2 regions of the Cupriavidus sp. PB-02 genome follow, and region 2 is predicted to be linked to the other one. Evidence: predicted binding sites of a transcription regulator. Region 2 holds the regulator's gene; the other holds the start of a gene.
What was found. The regulator NrdR, encoded in region 2, represses ribonucleotide reductase genes. The targets are predictions, from matches to a motif close to CACNANATNTNGTG.
Positions count from the first base shown of each region.

Region 1 (8,083 bases), 450 kb from region 2:
GTGGTTGGCGCAGCCGGCCAGGTACTTTTCCCACGCCCACTTGTACTTGAACGGGACGAGCTGGTTGACGTCGGTGGAGCCGTTGATGACTCGCTTGTCGGCGGCGTTGACGCGGCGGTTGCTTTGCAGGGCGGCGGCGTTGGGATTGTTGCCCAGGATGCCGGGCTGCGTGGCGGCGGGCGGCAGGACGCCTTGCTGGTCGGCCGTGGTGGCGGCAGCGGGTTGCAGGGCAGGCTGCGGGGCAGCTTGCGGGGTGGCTTGAACGTCGTCGTCCCAGCTCAGCATGATGTGATTCTCCGTGATTCGTGGTGGCTGGCTAGGGGGCCAGCAATGGGCGGCAGCACTTCGTTGAGGCGCCGGCCCTCTCCCCCGGCCCCTCTCCCGCGAGCGGGAGAGGGGAGCAAACCGAGGGGTTAGGTAGGACTTACTGGCAGGCTTCGCACTCTTCGAAGCCGGGGTCGCCCGGGCGCATCGTGCAAACCGCGCCCTCGGCTTCCGGCATGACCGGGGCCGAAGCGGCCGCTGCGTCCAGTGCCGAGCCGTTGTCGCTACCCGACGACACCGCATTCAGCGAACCGCGCGACACGGTCGACTTCTCCACGTGCGTGGCAGCCATCGTGCGCAGGTAGTACGTGGTCTTCAGGCCGCGTACCCATGCCAGCTTGTAGGTGTCATCCAGCTTCTTGCCCGATGCACCAGCCATGTAGATGTTCAGCGACTGGGCCTGGTCGATCCACTTCTGGCGGCGGCTTGCAGCCTCCACCAGCCAGGTCGGCTCGACTTCGAACGCGGTGGCGTAGATGTCGCGCAGGTCTTGCGGGATGCGGTCGATACGAGCCAGCGAGCCGTCGAAGTACTTCAGGTCGGCAACCATCACCTCGTCCCACAGGCCGCGTTCCTTCAGGTCGCGCACCAGGTAGTCGTTGACCACGGTGAACTCGCCCGACAGGTTGGACTTGACGTACAGGTTCTGGAAGGTCGGCTCGATGCAAGCGGACACGCCGATGATGTTCGAAATGGTCGCGGTCGGGGCGATCGCGATGCAGTTCGAGTTGCGCATGCCGTGTTGCTTGATGCGGCCGCGCAGCGCGTCCCAGTCCATCGTGCTGGACAGGTCCACTTCCAGGTAGCCGCCGCGCTCTTCGGCCAGCAGCTTGAGCGAGTCTTGCGGCAGGATGCCACGGTCCCACAGCGAGCCTTCGTAGGTGCTGTAGCGGCCGCGCTCTTCAGCCAGCTCGGTCGAAGCCTGGTAGGCGTAGTAGCACACCGCTTCCATCGAGGTGTCGGCGAACTGCACCGCGGCCTTGCTGGAGTACGGGGTGCGCAGCACGTGCAGGCAGTCCTGGAAGCCCATGATGCCCATGCCGACCGGGCGGTGGCGCAGGTTGGAATTGCGCGCCTTCTCGACCGCGTAGTAGTTGATGTCGATGACGTTGTCGAGCATGCGCATCGCAGTGCGGACGGTCTTCTGCAGCTTGGCGTGATCGAGCGTGTAGGTGCCGTCGGCCTGCCTGGCCAGGTGGGCGACCAGGTTGACCGAGCCCAGGTTGCAGACGGCGATCTCGCTCTCGTTGGTGTTGAGCGTGATTTCCGTGCACAGGTTGGAGCTGTGGACGACGCCAACGTGCTGCTGCGGGCTGCGGATGTTGCAAGGATCCTTGAAGGTGATCCACGGGTGGCCGGTCTCGAACAGCATGCCCAGCATCTTGCGCCACAGTTGCAGCGCCGGCAGCTTCTTGAACAGCTTCAGTTCGCCGCTGGCGGCCTTGGCTTCATAGCCGAGGTAGGCCTTCTCGAATTCCTTGCCGACCTTGTCGTGCAGGTCCGGGCACGTGGCGGGCGAGAACAGCGTCCATTCGCCAGCTTCCATCACGCGCTTCATGAACAGGTCCGGAATCCAGTTGGCCGTGTTCATGTCGTGGGTGCGGCGGCGGTCGTCACCAGTGTTCTTGCGCAGTTCCAGGAACTCTTCGATGTCCAGGTGCCACGTTTCCAGGTAGGCGCAGACGGCGCCCTTGCGCTTGCCGCCCTGGTTCACGGCCACGGCGGTGTCGTTCACCACCTTCAGGAACGGCACCACGCCTTGCGACTTGCCGTTGGTGCCCTTGATGTGCGAGCCCAGCGCGCGCACGTTGGTCCAGTCATTGCCCAGGCCGCCGGCGAACTTGGACAGCAGCGCGTTTTCCTTCAGCGCTTCGTAGATGCCTTCCAGGTCGTCCGACACGGTGGTCAGGTAGCACGAAGACAGCTGCGAGCGGCGGGTGCCCGAGTTGAACAGCGTCGGCGTGGACGACATGAAGTCGAACGACGACAGCAGCTGGTAGAACTCGATAGCGCGGCCTTCGCGGTCCTTCTCGTTCAGCGCCAGGCCCATGGCCACGCGCATGAAGAAGGCCTGCGGCATTTCGATGCGGGTTTCATCGATATGCAGGAAGTAGCGGTCGTACAGGGTCTGCAGACCCAGGTAGTTGAACTGGAAGTCGCGGCCGGCGTCCAGCGCGGCGCCCAGGCGCGTCAGGTCGTAGGTGGCGAGCTTTTCGTCCAGCAGCTCGGCTTCGATGCCGCGGGCGATAAACTTGGGGAAGTACTCGGCGTAGCGGGCCGACATTTCCGACTGGGTCACTTCGGCACCCAGGATTTCCTTGCGGATGGTGTGCAGCAGGATACGAGCGGTGACCTGGCTGTAGGCCGGGTCCTTTTCGATCAGGGTACGTGCGGCCAGGATGGCGGAGTCGTACACCTGCGTCATCGGCACGCCGTCGTACAGGTTCTTCAGGGTTTCCTTCAGGATCGGCTCGGCGCTGACCGCATCGCCCAGGCCCGAGCAGGCGTTGTCGATCAGGGCGTGCAGTGCGGCGATGTCCAGCACGTGGGTCACGCCGCCGTCGGTCACGTTGACCGAGAAGCCGCCTTCCTGCACACGGGCCACTGCCTGCGCGCTAGCGCTGGCGCGCTCGTCCTTGCGCTTCTCGCGGTACAGCACGTAGGCGCGGGCCACTTCATGCTCGCCCGAGCGCATCAGCGCCAGTTCCACGTGGTCTTGCACGTCTTCAATATGGAAGGTGCCGCCGTTGGGGCGGCTGCGCAGCAATGCGCGGACCACGGTCTGGGTCAGTTGCTCGACCACTTCGCGCACGCGCGCTGAAGCGGCACCCTGCCCGCCGTTCACGGCGAGGAAGGCCTTGGTCATGGCCACGTTGATCTTGGACGGCTCGAAAGACACCACGGCGCCGTTGCGACGAATGATCTTGTGATCCGGGTAGTTCGTATTGGCGGCGTTGGCGGGGGTCTGCTGCGCGGTCGGTGCGATACCTGCAGCGCCACTCGCGCCCGTGGTGATTTCGTTCTGGGCCGTTTGCATGAGAACTCCTGTTTTTACCCTGGAAATAAGAGACAAAAGAGTCCCTGGCGAAATGCTGCGGAAAGAACATCCGCCCGGCCTAGGCCGGGCATGGACAAACTACCTCTGCGTGAACATTTCGCCAGGGACTCTTGTGATGCGCTGGCCCCGCGGTGGCGGCAAGACGGTGTCGCGATCTGCGCGACGGCCACCTCACACCTGGGCCGGCTCCCCGGTTTGACTACTAGATATAGTGGGTGCTGCTGAAAACTGGGCTAAGTATAGTGAAACGAATCCGAATGACCAGTCTTGACAAGCGCTTTTTCGGGGTCGGTGCCACGGATGCGGCAGCGCCACATGCCCGGGAGGCTAATACTCGCAAGGGTTTCGGCCAAACCGTTCGCAACCGCACATTATTGAAAAATTTTTTTGATTGTTGTGACGGTGCGATAGCCCCTCGCCGGCATGGGGCATGTGCGCCAGGACGGGGCACGCTGGCGTGATGGCAGACGTTACGAATCAGTCACCCGAGTCGGTCACCGGGCCGCAACGATACGGCAGCATAGCCGGCGGCAATGACACTTCTGTGGCAAAGCGCGCCCAGTCGAAATGCGGGCCGGGATCGGTCTTGCGCCCCGGGGCGATATCGCTGTGGCCGGCAATCGCCCGCACCGGGTAGGTGGCGAGCAGCGCCGGCACCAGTGCGGTCACGGTGTCGTACTGGGCGGGGGTGAATGGCAGGTCGTCGCAGCCTTCGATCTCGATGCCGATAGAAAAGTCATTGCAGCGCGCCCGGCCAAAGAAGTCCGATTGCCCCGCATGCCAGGCCCGCTGCGTACACGGTACGAACTGCACCAGCTCGCCCTGGCGCGTGACCAGGAAGTGAGCGGACACCTGCACCTGGTGGATGGTGGCGAAGAACGGGTGCTTGTCCGGGTCGAGCCGGTTCTGGAAGAAGGCTTCGATGTCGCCGCTGCCGAACTGGCCCGGCGGCAGGCTGATGTTGTGCAGCACCACCAGGTCGACCGCCATGCCTGGCGGGCGCTCGTCGAAATTGGGCGACGGCACGCGGCGCGCGGCGGGGACCCAGCCGTCGGCGTCGGGCAGGAAGCGGCGGCTGCGCTCCGGCAATGCGGGCAGCGCGGGCGTGGCGGCGCTGGTCATGACGTGCCCTCGGTAGCGTTCTCGCCCGCTCCCTCGGCGGCGCCGCGGTCGGCGGCGTCCATGGCCTCGCGGATGCCCAGCTGCTGGATGCGGTAGCGCAGCTGGCGCAGGTTCAGGCCCAGCAGCGGCGCCGCCGCGGTGCGGTTGAAGTTGGTTTGTGCCAGCGCCTGCAGGATCAGTTCGCGCTCCACGGCTTCCAGCCGCGCCGCCAGGTCAATCGGGAAGACGATGCCGCGGCAGGCGCGATCCACCGGATCGCCGTCGGTTTCGGGTTCCGGGGCGGCGGCGGCCGGGGCAGGCGGTGCGGGTTCCGGTGCCGATGTCGGGGCCGTCGATAGGACCGCCGTAGGCGGCACGGGCGGCCACATGCCCCCGGCGGCCCAGGGGGCGTAGTGGGCGGCGGGCGCCATGGCGGGGGCCGGCGCGTGCATTAGCCCAGCGCGCTCGGCGCCTGCTTCCAGCGGGCCCAGGTCGGCGACCTCGATCTGCTCGCTCTCGGCAAAGGCGTAGGCGCGCTCGAGCAGGTTCTCCAGTTCGCGCACGTTGCCGGGGAAGCGGTAGGCGGCCAGCCGGTCCAGCGCCGCCGGCGCCAGCCGCTTGGGGCGCGGGTCGCCGTAGCGCACCGCCAGGTGGTCCAGGATGGCGCGCGCCAGCACCGGGATGTCCTCGCCGCGCTCGCGCAGGGTGGGCATGCGCAGCTCCAGCACGTTGAGGCGGTAATACAAGTCCTGCCGGAACTGGCCGGCCGCGACCATCGCCGCCAGGTCCTTGTGGCTGGCGCACATCACGCGCACGTCCACGGCGTCTTCACGGCTGGCGCCGATCTTGCGCACGCGCCGCTCCTGCAGCGCGCGCAGCAGCTTGACCTGCATCGGCAGCGGCAGGTCGGCCACTTCGTCGAGCATCAGCGTGCCGCCGTTGGCGGCCTGGAAGAAGCCGCCGCGCTCGCCGTCGGCGCCGGTGAACGCCCCTTTGACGTAGCCGAAGAACTCGGACTCCATCAGGTTCTCGGGAATGGCGCCGCAGTTGACCGCGACAAAGGGGTGCGCGGCGCGGGCGCTGGTCGCATGGATGGCGCGGGCGGCGCGCTCCTTGCCGCTGCCGGATTCGCCGCTGATCACCACCGGTGCCATGCTGCGCGCCAGCCGCGACAGCGAGCGGCGCACCTCCTGCATGGCGGCGGAGTGGCCGGGCAGCAAGGCCGCGGCGCGGTCGGCGGCTGGGTCGGCCGCGGCGGCATCGCTGTCGCGCTGCTGGCGGCCGAGCGCGTTCAGCACCAGGCTGCGCAGCTGTTCCAGCGATACCGGCTTGGCGATGTAGTCGAAGGCGCCGGCCTTGAGGGCCTCCACGGCGTTGTCGGCGCTGCCGTAGGCGGTGATGACCGCGACCGGCACGCGCTCGGGCGCGGCGGAAAGCTGCCGCACGATCTCGATGCCGAGTCCGTCGCCCAGCCGCATGTCAGTCAGCACCAGGCTGTAGCGGCGCTGCGCCAGCTTCTCGCGCGCCTCGGCCAGCGAGCCGGCCAGCACAACGTCATGTCCCATGCGGCGGATCGAGATATCCAGCAGCTCGCGCAGGTCGGCCTCGTCGTCGATGACGAGGATGGGATCGGGCGCGCTGGACATTCGGGGTGGCATGAGAACGGGATCGGGGGTGGGTCGGGTTGAGCCGGCTCAGGCTGCGGCCGCATCCGCGGTCTCGATGCGCAGCGTCAGCACGAAGGCCTTGGCCGGCAGTGTATCGCGCGCGGCTGGGGCCAGCACGCCGGTACGCTCGATCAGCGCCGGCAGCGACACGGCGCCATAGCGCACCTGCGCATCGTTGACGCCGCACAGCTCGCGCGCCATGAACAGGCCCAGCCCGGTGCCCTGCGCGTTGCTGGTGAAGAATGGCTCGAACAGGCTGCGCTGGTGCTCGCGCGAGACCTCGGCGCCGTCGTTCCAGACGATCAGCTCGGCATGGTGCTGGTCCAGCGCGTGCGCCAGCAGCCGGATCGAGCCCGGCAGCCGGCTGCAGTAACGCCAGGCGTTGTCGAGCAGGTTGCCCAGCACCTGCTGCAGCTGCGAGGTATCGAACACCACCGGCTGGGCCACGTCCACCGTCAGCCGGATGGCGTTGGCGTTGATGTCGGCGCGGCCCGCCGGGCGGGTTTCGCCGGCGTGCGGGCGGCGCGAGCGCATTTCCAGCCGCCAGCGCTCGACGATCTCGGGCAGCGCCTGCGCCAGGTGCACGGTGCTGCGGCCGGTGCGCGGGCGGCGCGACATCTGCAGCACGTCGGACACCACCTGGTCGAGCCGGCGCACGTTGTCGTTGATGATGCGCAGCAGGCGGGCGTCGATATCGACGTCGGCGCCGCCACTGTCTGGCACACCGGGCTCGCGCCTGCCCGAATCGGCCAACAATTCGCTGGCCTGGCTGATTGCCGCCAGCGGGTTGCGGATCTGGTGCGCGATGCTGGCCACCAGCCGGCCCATCGCGGCCAGCTTTTCCTGCTGCACCTGTTCGGCGATGCGTTCCCAGCTTTCGATATGGACCAGCACGGTGTCGCGCATCTCGCTGCGCAGCAGCGCCTCGTCTTCCTGCGACCAGGCCATGGCCTCGTTCTGGGCGATGGCCAGGCGCAGGCGCGCGGCAGCTTCGGGCGAGAGTTCGTTCCAGGTGGCGGTATCGAGGGTGGTCGGCAGAGTACGGCCGTGCGCCAGCGTCGAGCGCAGGCCCGCCAGCCCCGGCAGCACGAAGCGCAGCCGCAGCCGAGTGTGCTGCATGGTGCCGTCGGCCAGCGCCGTGCCGGACGCCATCGGCAGCAATTGCAGGATGCGCGGCACATCGTCCTTGCTGCGCAGCCAGTCGCGCAGCATCTCCATCAGCGGCTGCAGGCGCGGGATGCGGCGCAGGTCGAACAAGACGGCGTCGCCACCGCTGGCGCCCTGCCCCGCAGCGCCACCGAGCCGGCGCGAATAGATCCGTTCATGCGGCTGCACCCCCAGCAGCACTACCGCCGCCGGGTTGGCCGCCACCACCGCGCCGTTGGCGCGCACCAGCATCACGCCGTCCTGCATGTCGTTGACCATCAGCCGGTTGACCAGCTGCTGCAGCCGCAGCTCCTGCTCGCGCGCCAGCGCCAGTCGTTCCTGCGCGATCTGGCGGTTGGCCAGCATATACATCAGCAGCGCGGCGATCATGAACACCAGGCCGAACAGGCCCGAGCCCAGCAGGCCGGCGTCGGCCTGGCGCAGCAGGATGGTGTGGGTGAACGGGCCGCTCATCACCACCAGCGCGGAGATGGCCGCGGCGAACAGCGCGAACAGCAGGCTGGTCAGGGCCCCGGCTTCCAGCGCCGGCAGCAGGAAGATCATGGCCAGGCCGTCGGCCTGCCCGTGGGTGCCGTGCCGCGCCAGCACGTGGTAGACCAGCGCCAGCAGCGCCAGGTCGGCCAGCACCTGCACGCGTACACGCAGATGGAAGTGCCGGCGCCACAGCGTGCCGGCCAGCATCGCCAGCGCAATCACCAGGTAGGGCAACGCGACCGTCATGGCCGCCGCATGCTCGACCGCTCCCAGCGCAAACGGCAAAACTGCG
Region 1 is NZ_CM177694.1:3,808,889-3,816,971, forward strand. Features, by position in the region: gene AC10V3_RS17880 (ribonucleotide-diphosphate reductase subunit beta) at 1-285, opposite strand, end outside; gene AC10V3_RS17885 (ribonucleoside-diphosphate reductase subunit alpha) at 425-3,361, opposite strand; gene ampD (1,6-anhydro-N-acetylmuramyl-L-alanine amidase AmpD) at 3,860-4,504, opposite strand; gene AC10V3_RS17895 (sigma-54-dependent transcriptional regulator) at 4,501-6,141, opposite strand; gene AC10V3_RS17900 (sensor histidine kinase) at 6,178-8,083, opposite strand, start outside.
Region 1: a site for NrdR is predicted at 3,583-3,596, ahead of AC10V3_RS17885 (ribonucleoside-diphosphate reductase subunit alpha). Genes of this name have one in related genera too.

Region 2 (8,083 bases):
GCCCACGCGGGTGGCATAGAGGATGTACTTGCCGTTGGCGGCGAAGCTCGGGGCCTCGTCGTTGGCCGTATCGGTCAGCGACGTCACGTCGCCGTTGCTCAGGTCCTGCAGTTGCAGCTTGAAGCCACCCGCGCGCGAGATGTACGCCAGGTACTTGCCGTCCGGCGAGATGCGCGGGCTTACGTTGTAGCTGCCCTTGAAGGTGACACGCTGCGCCCCGCCGCTTTCCTCGCCGCCGGCGGGCATACGGTAGACCTGCGGCGCGCCGCCGCGGTCGCTGGTGAAGTAGATGCTCTTGCCGTCGGGCGAGTACTGCGGCTCGGTGTCGATGGCGCTGCTGCGGGACAGGCGGCGGATGCCGGAGCCGTCCGCGTTGACCTGGTAGACCTGGGTATTGCCGTCGCGCGACAGCGCCAGTGCCAGGTGCTGGCCGTCAGGCGACCACGACGGCGCGCTGTTGTTGCCCTTCTGGTTCGACACCAGCGTGCGCTTGCCGGTAGCCAGGTCGTGCACGTACACCACGGGCTTCTTGGCCTCGAACGAGACATAGGCCACGCGGCGGCCGTCCGGCGACCACGACGGCGAGATGATCGGCTCGTTGCTGGTCAGCGCCACCTGCGAGTTCTGGCCATCGGAGTCGGAGATCAGCAGCTGGTAGCGGCCACCCACGCGCGACACGTAGGACAGGCGCGTGGCAAACACGCCGCGCTCGCCCAGCAGCTTTTCGTAGATGTAGTCGGCGATCTTGTGCGCGGTCACGCGCAGCTGGCCCTGGTTGACGGTGAAGGCCAGCCCGCCCAGGCTCTGGCCCTTGACGGTGTCGTACAGGCGGAAGCGCACTTCGTACTGGCCGCCACCGGCCGGGGTTACGCTGCCGGCGACGAAGGCGTCGGCGCCGCGCGACTTCCAGCTGCCGAGGTCGACGTTGGCGGATTCCGCCACCGTGGCGCCGCCGGGATCGACATTGCGCAGGCGGCCGCTGCGCGCCAGATCCGCGCGGATGATGGCGGTCAGGTTCTGCGGGGCCTGGGCTTCGCCCTGGAAGTTGGCGGTGGCGACGGGGATCTGGCTGGAGCCGACGCCGGAGATCTCAACATTCAGCTGCGCGTGCGCGGCGCCTGCCGCCATCGTCAGCGCCGCAGCCAGCCACGCCATCAGCGCGCGGCGGCCCGCCAGGGGACTGGCGGAAAATGCGGGTAGGGTTGCGGGTTGAGTTGCGTTGTGCCGCCTCGCGGACAGCCAGTTGGGGGCCCAAAGCTTTCGCATGCTGCTCCTCAGTCGATTTCAAGATTCGTCGGGCACGGCAGGCATCGGCAACACGGGCAGGTCGGGCGCTGCGCATGGCGCACTCCCGTTCTGCGTGCGCGTTGCACACTGCCGGCTGCGTCAGGCAACCTGCCATGGTAGCGATGGGACCGGACCCCGGCGATGATGGTTGCATTATGTTGCAAATCATGACGCCCGGGTCACTCAGTCCTTCGGCCGGAAGGTGATGGTAAAGCTGCCTGGCGCCTTGCCATCCTCATCGCGCGGCAGCGGGTCGGAACGCTCGACCGCGCGCAGCACGGCGTTGTCCCAGTCCGAATTGCCGCTGGACTTGGACAGGCGCGCCGACATCAGCGAGCCATCCGGCGCCAGCCGCACCGACACCACCGCGGTCGGGTTGCCCTGCACGTCTTCGGTGAAGACGATGTTCGGTTTCACGCGGCGGCGCACGCGGTCGGCATAGCCCGGCGACGCCTTGCCGCCGCCACCGGCGCCCGCGCCGGCCGAACTGCCGACTCCGCCACCGCCCGCGTTCGAGCCGCTGGCCAGCGCCTGCAGGCGCGCCAGTTCGCTCTGGCGCTGCGCATTGGCCGCGGCCTCGCGCTTGGCCTTGGCGTCGGCATCCGCCTTGGCCTTGGCCTTGGCCTCGGCCTCATTCTTCGCCTTCGCGTCCGCCTGGGCCTTGGCCTTGGCGTCCGCTTCCTTGCGTTCGGTTTCCTTGCGCTCGGCCAGTTCCTTGCGCTGCTGCTCCTGCTGCGCAGCCTTCTTCTTCGCGTCGTCCTTGCGCTGCGCTTCCTTGCGCTCGGCCTCGCGCCGCTCGTCTTCCTTGCGGGCGGCTTCCTTGCGCTCGGCCTCCTTGCGCTCGGCCTCCTTGCGCTCCGCTTCCTTGCGGGCGGCTGCTTCCTTGCGCTCGGCCTCTTCACGCGCAGCCGCTTCGGCTCGGCGCTTCTGGCGCTCGAGCGCGATGTCGGCGTCTTCCTCGACCTTGCTCTTCACCTGGGGCGGCGGCGGCACCGGGCGAGGCTGCACCACCGGCTCAGGCTCGGGCGGCGGCGGCGGCGCTGTGGCAGCGGGGATTTCTTCCCACAGCTCGGCCTCGGCGCCGACCGGCGTGCTGCTCTGCCAGCGCACGCCGTAATACAGCACGATGCCCAGCAGCAGGTGCATGACGAGCGCGAACAGGAAGGAACGCAGGGTTCCTCGCTCCTTGACCGGCTGGTAGGGATAGGCGGCGACGGTATTCATCGGGCGCAACGGCAATCGCAATGGCAATCAGATAGGCGCTTCAATGCGTCAGGAGGTCTTGGACTTGACCATCAGGCCGACGCGCTTGATGCCGTCGGCCTTCAGGATCGACATCACGTCGAGCACCGCCTCGTACTTGACCGAGCGGTCGGCGGCGATCACCACCGGCTGGTCGGGATTCTCGTTCTGGCGCTGGTGCACGAAGTCGAGCAGGCCCTGCTTGTCGAGCTTGCGCTCGAAGGCATTGCCGGCGTTGTCCTTGCCGCGCGCGGTGAGCTGGCCGCTCTCGTGCACGGTGACCACGATCGGCGGCGCCTTCTGCTGCGGCGTGGCGTTGGCCACGGTGGGCAGGTCCACGGTGGCAGGACTCACGATCGGCGCCGCCACCATGAAGATGACCAGCAGCACGAGCATGACGTCGATATATGGCACGACATTGATGTCGGCGCTTGCCCGGCGGCGCGAGCCGCCGCGGCGCTGAATGGCTGCCATTGCAGGACTCCTGGAAACACCGGTCCGGGCTTGCGCCCGGACCGTTTGTATTAGATTCGGTTAGCGGGCCTGGCGTTGCAGGATGTTCAGGAACTCTTCCATGAAGCTCTCGAACCGGATCGCCAGGCGGTCGATCTCCGTGGCGTAGCGGTTATAGGCGATCACCGCCGGGATGGCCGCGAACAGGCCGATGGCCGTGGCTACCAGCGCTTCGGCGATGCCGGGGGCCACCGAGGCGAGCGTCGCCTGCTGCACATTCGACAGACCACGGAACGCATTCATGATCCCCCACACCGTGCCGAACAGGCCGATATACGGGCTGACCGAGCCGACCGATGCCAGGAACGGCAGGTGCGACTCGAGCACGTCCATCTCGCGCTGGTAGGCTGCGCGCATGGCGCGACGGGCCGCGTCGAGCAGCGCGCCGGCTTCGTTGCCGCGCTCGCGTGCCTTCAGGAACTCGCCCATGCCGGATTCGAAGATCCGTTCCAGCGCGCCGGTGTTGTGGCGGTTGTTGACAGCACTGTTATATAGCGCCTGCAGGTCGCCGCCGGCCCAGAAGTCGCGCTCGAACCCCTCGGTCTGGGTTCGCGCCGAGCGCACCGCCAGGTGCTTGCGGAAGATATAGGTCCACGAAAACAGCGACATGACGAGCAACAGCACCATGACGGCCTGTGCCAGCAGGCTGGCGTGGAGCACCAGCGTAATGATCGACATGTCTTGTGTGACGGTCACGGGATTCATCGGGCGGACTTGATGGTAGCTAGGACGGGGGCGGGAATCGGGGCGGGACGGAAAGTGCTTCGATCGACACATCCAACGCGAATGGCGCCGGTGGCCAGCAACAGCTCGGCGCGCCAGGCTTCCTGGGTGAACTGGACCGAGGCCGGTCCGACCCGGTCGATGCGCGTGCGGATATCGAGCTGGTCGTCCAGCCGGGCGGGCGCATTGTAGTCCACCGCAGTGCTGCGGACGATAAACACCACGCCCGCCTCGTCGGCGAGCGCCTGCTGTTCGATGCCGAGCGAGCGCAGCCACTCGGTGCGGGCTCGTTCGAAGAACTTCAGATAGTTGGCGTAGAACACTACGCCGCCCGCGTCGGTGTCTTCCCAGTACACCCGCAGGGTCCAGACAAAGTTTGTCATGGCCGCGATTGTAACGGAGAGCGCCGGCGCTTCGTGTAAACCCGCACGACTAGTTTGCAACAGCAAGTTGCTGGCCAGCCCTTGCCAGGGCTTGGCTGGCGGGCCGACGGCTTGCGGCGGGCGCACTCTCCGCGCTACACTGCGCGCAACCATTCCATCTTGCGCGACTGGCGATGTCAGTGGGCACTACCACGAGGAAGCGCAAGTTCTCTGGCGTGAAGTTCAGACGCCTGCCGCTCGCCTGGGCAGCGAATGGGAAGCAGGGTGCGCCCTGTAGCGACGGTCTTATATAGAACCGCCGGTACCGGACGCCATCAGCCTTCCCCGCGCGCCCTACCCCCGATGCGCTAATCGGATTCCCTTTTTTCAGACGAGTTTCGCCATGTTCGAACGCAGCCGTTTTACGATCGACCAGATCGACCCCGAGGTCTTTGCCGCCATCCAGAAGGAAAACCAGCGCCAGGAAGATCACATCGAGCTGATCGCTTCCGAAAACTACACGTCGCCGGCCGTGATGGCCGCGCAGGGTTCGCAGCTGACCAACAAGTACGCCGAGGGCTACCCCGGCAAGCGCTACTACGGCGGTTGCGAATACGTCGACGTCGTCGAGCAGCTGGCCATTGACCGCGTCAAGCAGCTGTTCGGCGCCGAAGCCGCCAACGTGCAGCCCAACTCGGGCTCGCAAGCCAACCAGGGCGTGTTCTTCGCCATGCTCAAGCCGGGCGACACCATCATGGGCATGAGCCTGGCCGAAGGCGGCCACCTGACCCACGGCATGGCCCTGAACATGAGCGGCAAGTGGTTCAACGTGGTCAGCTACGGCCTGAACGCCCAGGAAGACATCGACTACGATGCACTGGAAAAGCTGGCGCAAGAGAAGAAGCCCAAGCTGATCATCGCCGGTGCCTCGGCCTTCGCACTGCGCATCGACTTCGAGCGCATCAGCAAGGTCGCGAAGTCGATCGGCGCTTACTTCATGGTCGACATGGCCCACTACGCCGGCCTGATCGCCGCGGGCGTCTACCCGAACCCGGTGCCGCACGCCGACTTCGTCACCACCACCACGCACAAGAGCCTGCGCGGCCCACGCGGCGGCGTGATCCTGATGAAGGCCGAGCACGAGAAGGCCATCAACTCGGCGATCTTCCCCGGCATCCAGGGCGGCCCGCTGATGCACGTGATCGCTGGCAAGGCGGTGGCGTTCAAGGAAGCGCTGACCCCCGAGTTCAAGGAATACCAGCAGCAAGTGGTGAAGAATGCCGCCGTGCTGGCCGAGACCCTGATCGCGCGCGGCCTGCGCATCGTCTCGGGCCGCACCGAAAGCCACGTGATGCTGGTCGACCTGCGCGCCAAGAACATCACCGGCAAGGAAGCCGAGCGCATCCTGGGCGAGGCGCATATCACCGTCAACAAGAACGCCATCCCCAACGATCCGGAAAAGCCGTTCGTGACCTCGGGCATCCGCCTGGGCTCGCCGGCCATGACCACGCGCGGCTTCAAGGAAGAAGAAGCCCGCGTCGTCGGCAACCTGATCGCCGATGTGCTGGACAACCCGCACGACGCAGCGAACATCGCCAGCGTGCGCGAGCAGGTGGCCGCCCTGACCAAGCGTTTCCCGGTCTACGGCTGATGCATCAAGGCCGCCCCCGCATGTCGTGGGGCGGCCGGCAGCCCCGCAAGCCACGCCTTCATCCGGCGCCCGGCTTGCGGGCCTGGCCAACCCGCCCCCGCCACCGCAGAACGACAATACGGACAAGGCGACGGGGTTCAACTGAAGGTGGTCGGCATGAAATGTCCCTTTTGCGGTCATTCCAATACCCAGGTACTCGACACGCGCATGTCGGAAGACGGCGATGCCGTGCGCCGGCGCCGCCGCTGCGAGGCCTGCGATCGCCGCTTCACCACCTATGAGCGGATCGAGCTGTTCTTCCCCGCCATCGTCAAGAAAAACGGTTCGCGCGTGGACTACACGCGCGCCAAGCTGAAGGATTCGATGCGCCTGGCGCTGCGCAAGCGCCCGGTCTCGGCCGAGGCCATCGATGAAGCCATCACCCGCATCGAAGAAAAGCTGCTGTCGCTGGGCGAGAAGGAAATCCCCAGCAGCCAGGTCGGCGAACTGGTGATGCGCGAGCTGCGCAAGCTCGACAAGATTGCCTATATCCGCTTTGCTTCGGTGTACCGGAGCTTCGAGGATGTGTCGGAGTTCTCCGACGTGCTCGCGGAAGTGACCGCGGGCAACAGCAAGCGCTAGCCTCTCCCCCTCGCTCTCTTATCGCTCCCAGCAGTTCTGCAGGTACACGGCCGGGTTGGCCCCGACCGTGTTCAGCCGCGCGCCCGCCTGGTCGAGCAGGTAGATGCCGCACGCGTCCGCCGCATCCACCGGTACCGCCTGCAGCCAGTAGCCATTTGCCGTCAGCGTATTGGCCACGATCGAGATGTTGTAGCGCACCCGGTTGCTGTCGCGCGGCGAAGTCCGCAGTGCCGCCGGCAGCGCGAACGCCACGCCGGCCGGGGTCTGGTCATAGCGGCCGTTGACCGAGCGGAAGCGCTCGAGCTGCTGCGCCGCCTCGGTCATCATGCCGCGCGCATCGGTGCGGTAGCCGCGCCGCATATACTCGGTGTAATTGGGGATGGCGACCGAGGCGATGATGCCCAGGATCACCACCGTCACCATCAGCTCGATCAGCGTCACGCCGCGCATGCCGCGGCGGTTGCGGAAGCGGTTCGTCATTGGGATATCTGCCTCCACGACAGCCGGTTGCGGGCGATATTGCCTTTCTCCACCACGCTGATCACATCGCCGGTGGTGGCACTGGCGACCTTGAGGTGGTCGCTGCTGCCACCGCCCCCGGTGAAGATGGTCGAACCGAAATTGCCCTGCTGCGCAATACCGGACACCACCAGCACCTTATTGTTGATCTTCAGGCTGTCGTCACCGTCGATCTTGCCGTCGCTGCTTACGTCGAGCACAGAGTACGTCAGCGCCCCGCCGGTCAGCGCGGCAAAGTCGAACAGGTTGGAGCTGATGCCACCCACGCATTCATCGGTGGACGGTGTCAGCGTGGTGACCACCAGCCGTTCCGCATCCACCTTGGGCTTTACCACCACGCGCTCGCCCTGGGCCAGCAGGTCGATATACCAGCCGCGCTGCGTGGTGTAGTCGATGGTGTTGCTGCTGAGCGTGAATACCGTGCGCGCTGCCCCGTCCACCATCATCGAGCCGGTGGCCAGCGCCTGCGCGCGCAGGTTGCCGCGCGTGGCCGACGAGACATTGTTGTCCCACACGCCGTAGACCGAGTTGTAGCCGGTGGCGGCGGTGTCGGCGGCATCGTAGAAGCGGCCGGTGCCGAAGGTCAGCAGGAAGCCCTTGTTCGGGTCCTTGGGATTGATCAGCGCGGTCGGTGCCGCCGTGATCGGCTGGGCCACGTTGGACGCGCTCACCGCGGTGAACAGCGGCGCGCCCTGCGTGGTACCCATGCGCGCGGCCCATGCCGACGGGTTGGCGCCGGACAGGTCGAACTTCCACAGCCGGCCCTTCAGGTCGCCGGCATAGACGGCCTGGATGGTCAGGTTGTCGTCATAGACCACTTCCGGGCTGCTCAGGCCGTTGCCGTTGCCGGTAGCCGTGGTTTCCTTGGGATCGGCATAGATCTTCTGGATGCCGCCGGTGGCGAATGGGTTCGCCAGGTCGACGATATAAAGCACGGCCTTGCCAGAGCTGCTCTCATAGCCGTTGCCGAAGATCGCCACCCACTTGCCGCTGTTGACGCGCCCGATCACCGGCGTGCCGATGGTGTAGCCCAGGTCGGCCTCGGTATCGCCGGCGATCTCCCACATGACCTTCTTCTCGTCGAAGTTCGCCGGGTCGGTCACGTCGAGTGCGAACATGCCCTTGCCTCCTGCCCCCATGCCGCCCACCAGCACCGTGCGCCAGC
Region 2 is NZ_CM177694.1:3,356,431-3,364,513, forward strand. Features, by position in the region: gene tolB (Tol-Pal system beta propeller repeat protein TolB) at 1-1,266, opposite strand, end outside; gene tolA (cell envelope integrity protein TolA) at 1,471-2,511, opposite strand; gene tolR (protein TolR) at 2,560-3,003, opposite strand; gene tolQ (protein TolQ) at 3,064-3,747, opposite strand; gene ybgC (tol-pal system-associated acyl-CoA thioesterase) at 3,744-4,148, opposite strand; ZMP/ZTP riboswitch at 4,302-4,402, shown strand; gene glyA (serine hydroxymethyltransferase) at 4,531-5,778, shown strand; gene nrdR (transcriptional regulator NrdR) at 5,935-6,399, shown strand; gene AC10V3_RS15760 (type IV pilin protein) at 6,418-6,879, opposite strand; gene AC10V3_RS15765 (pilus assembly protein) at 6,876-8,083, opposite strand, start outside.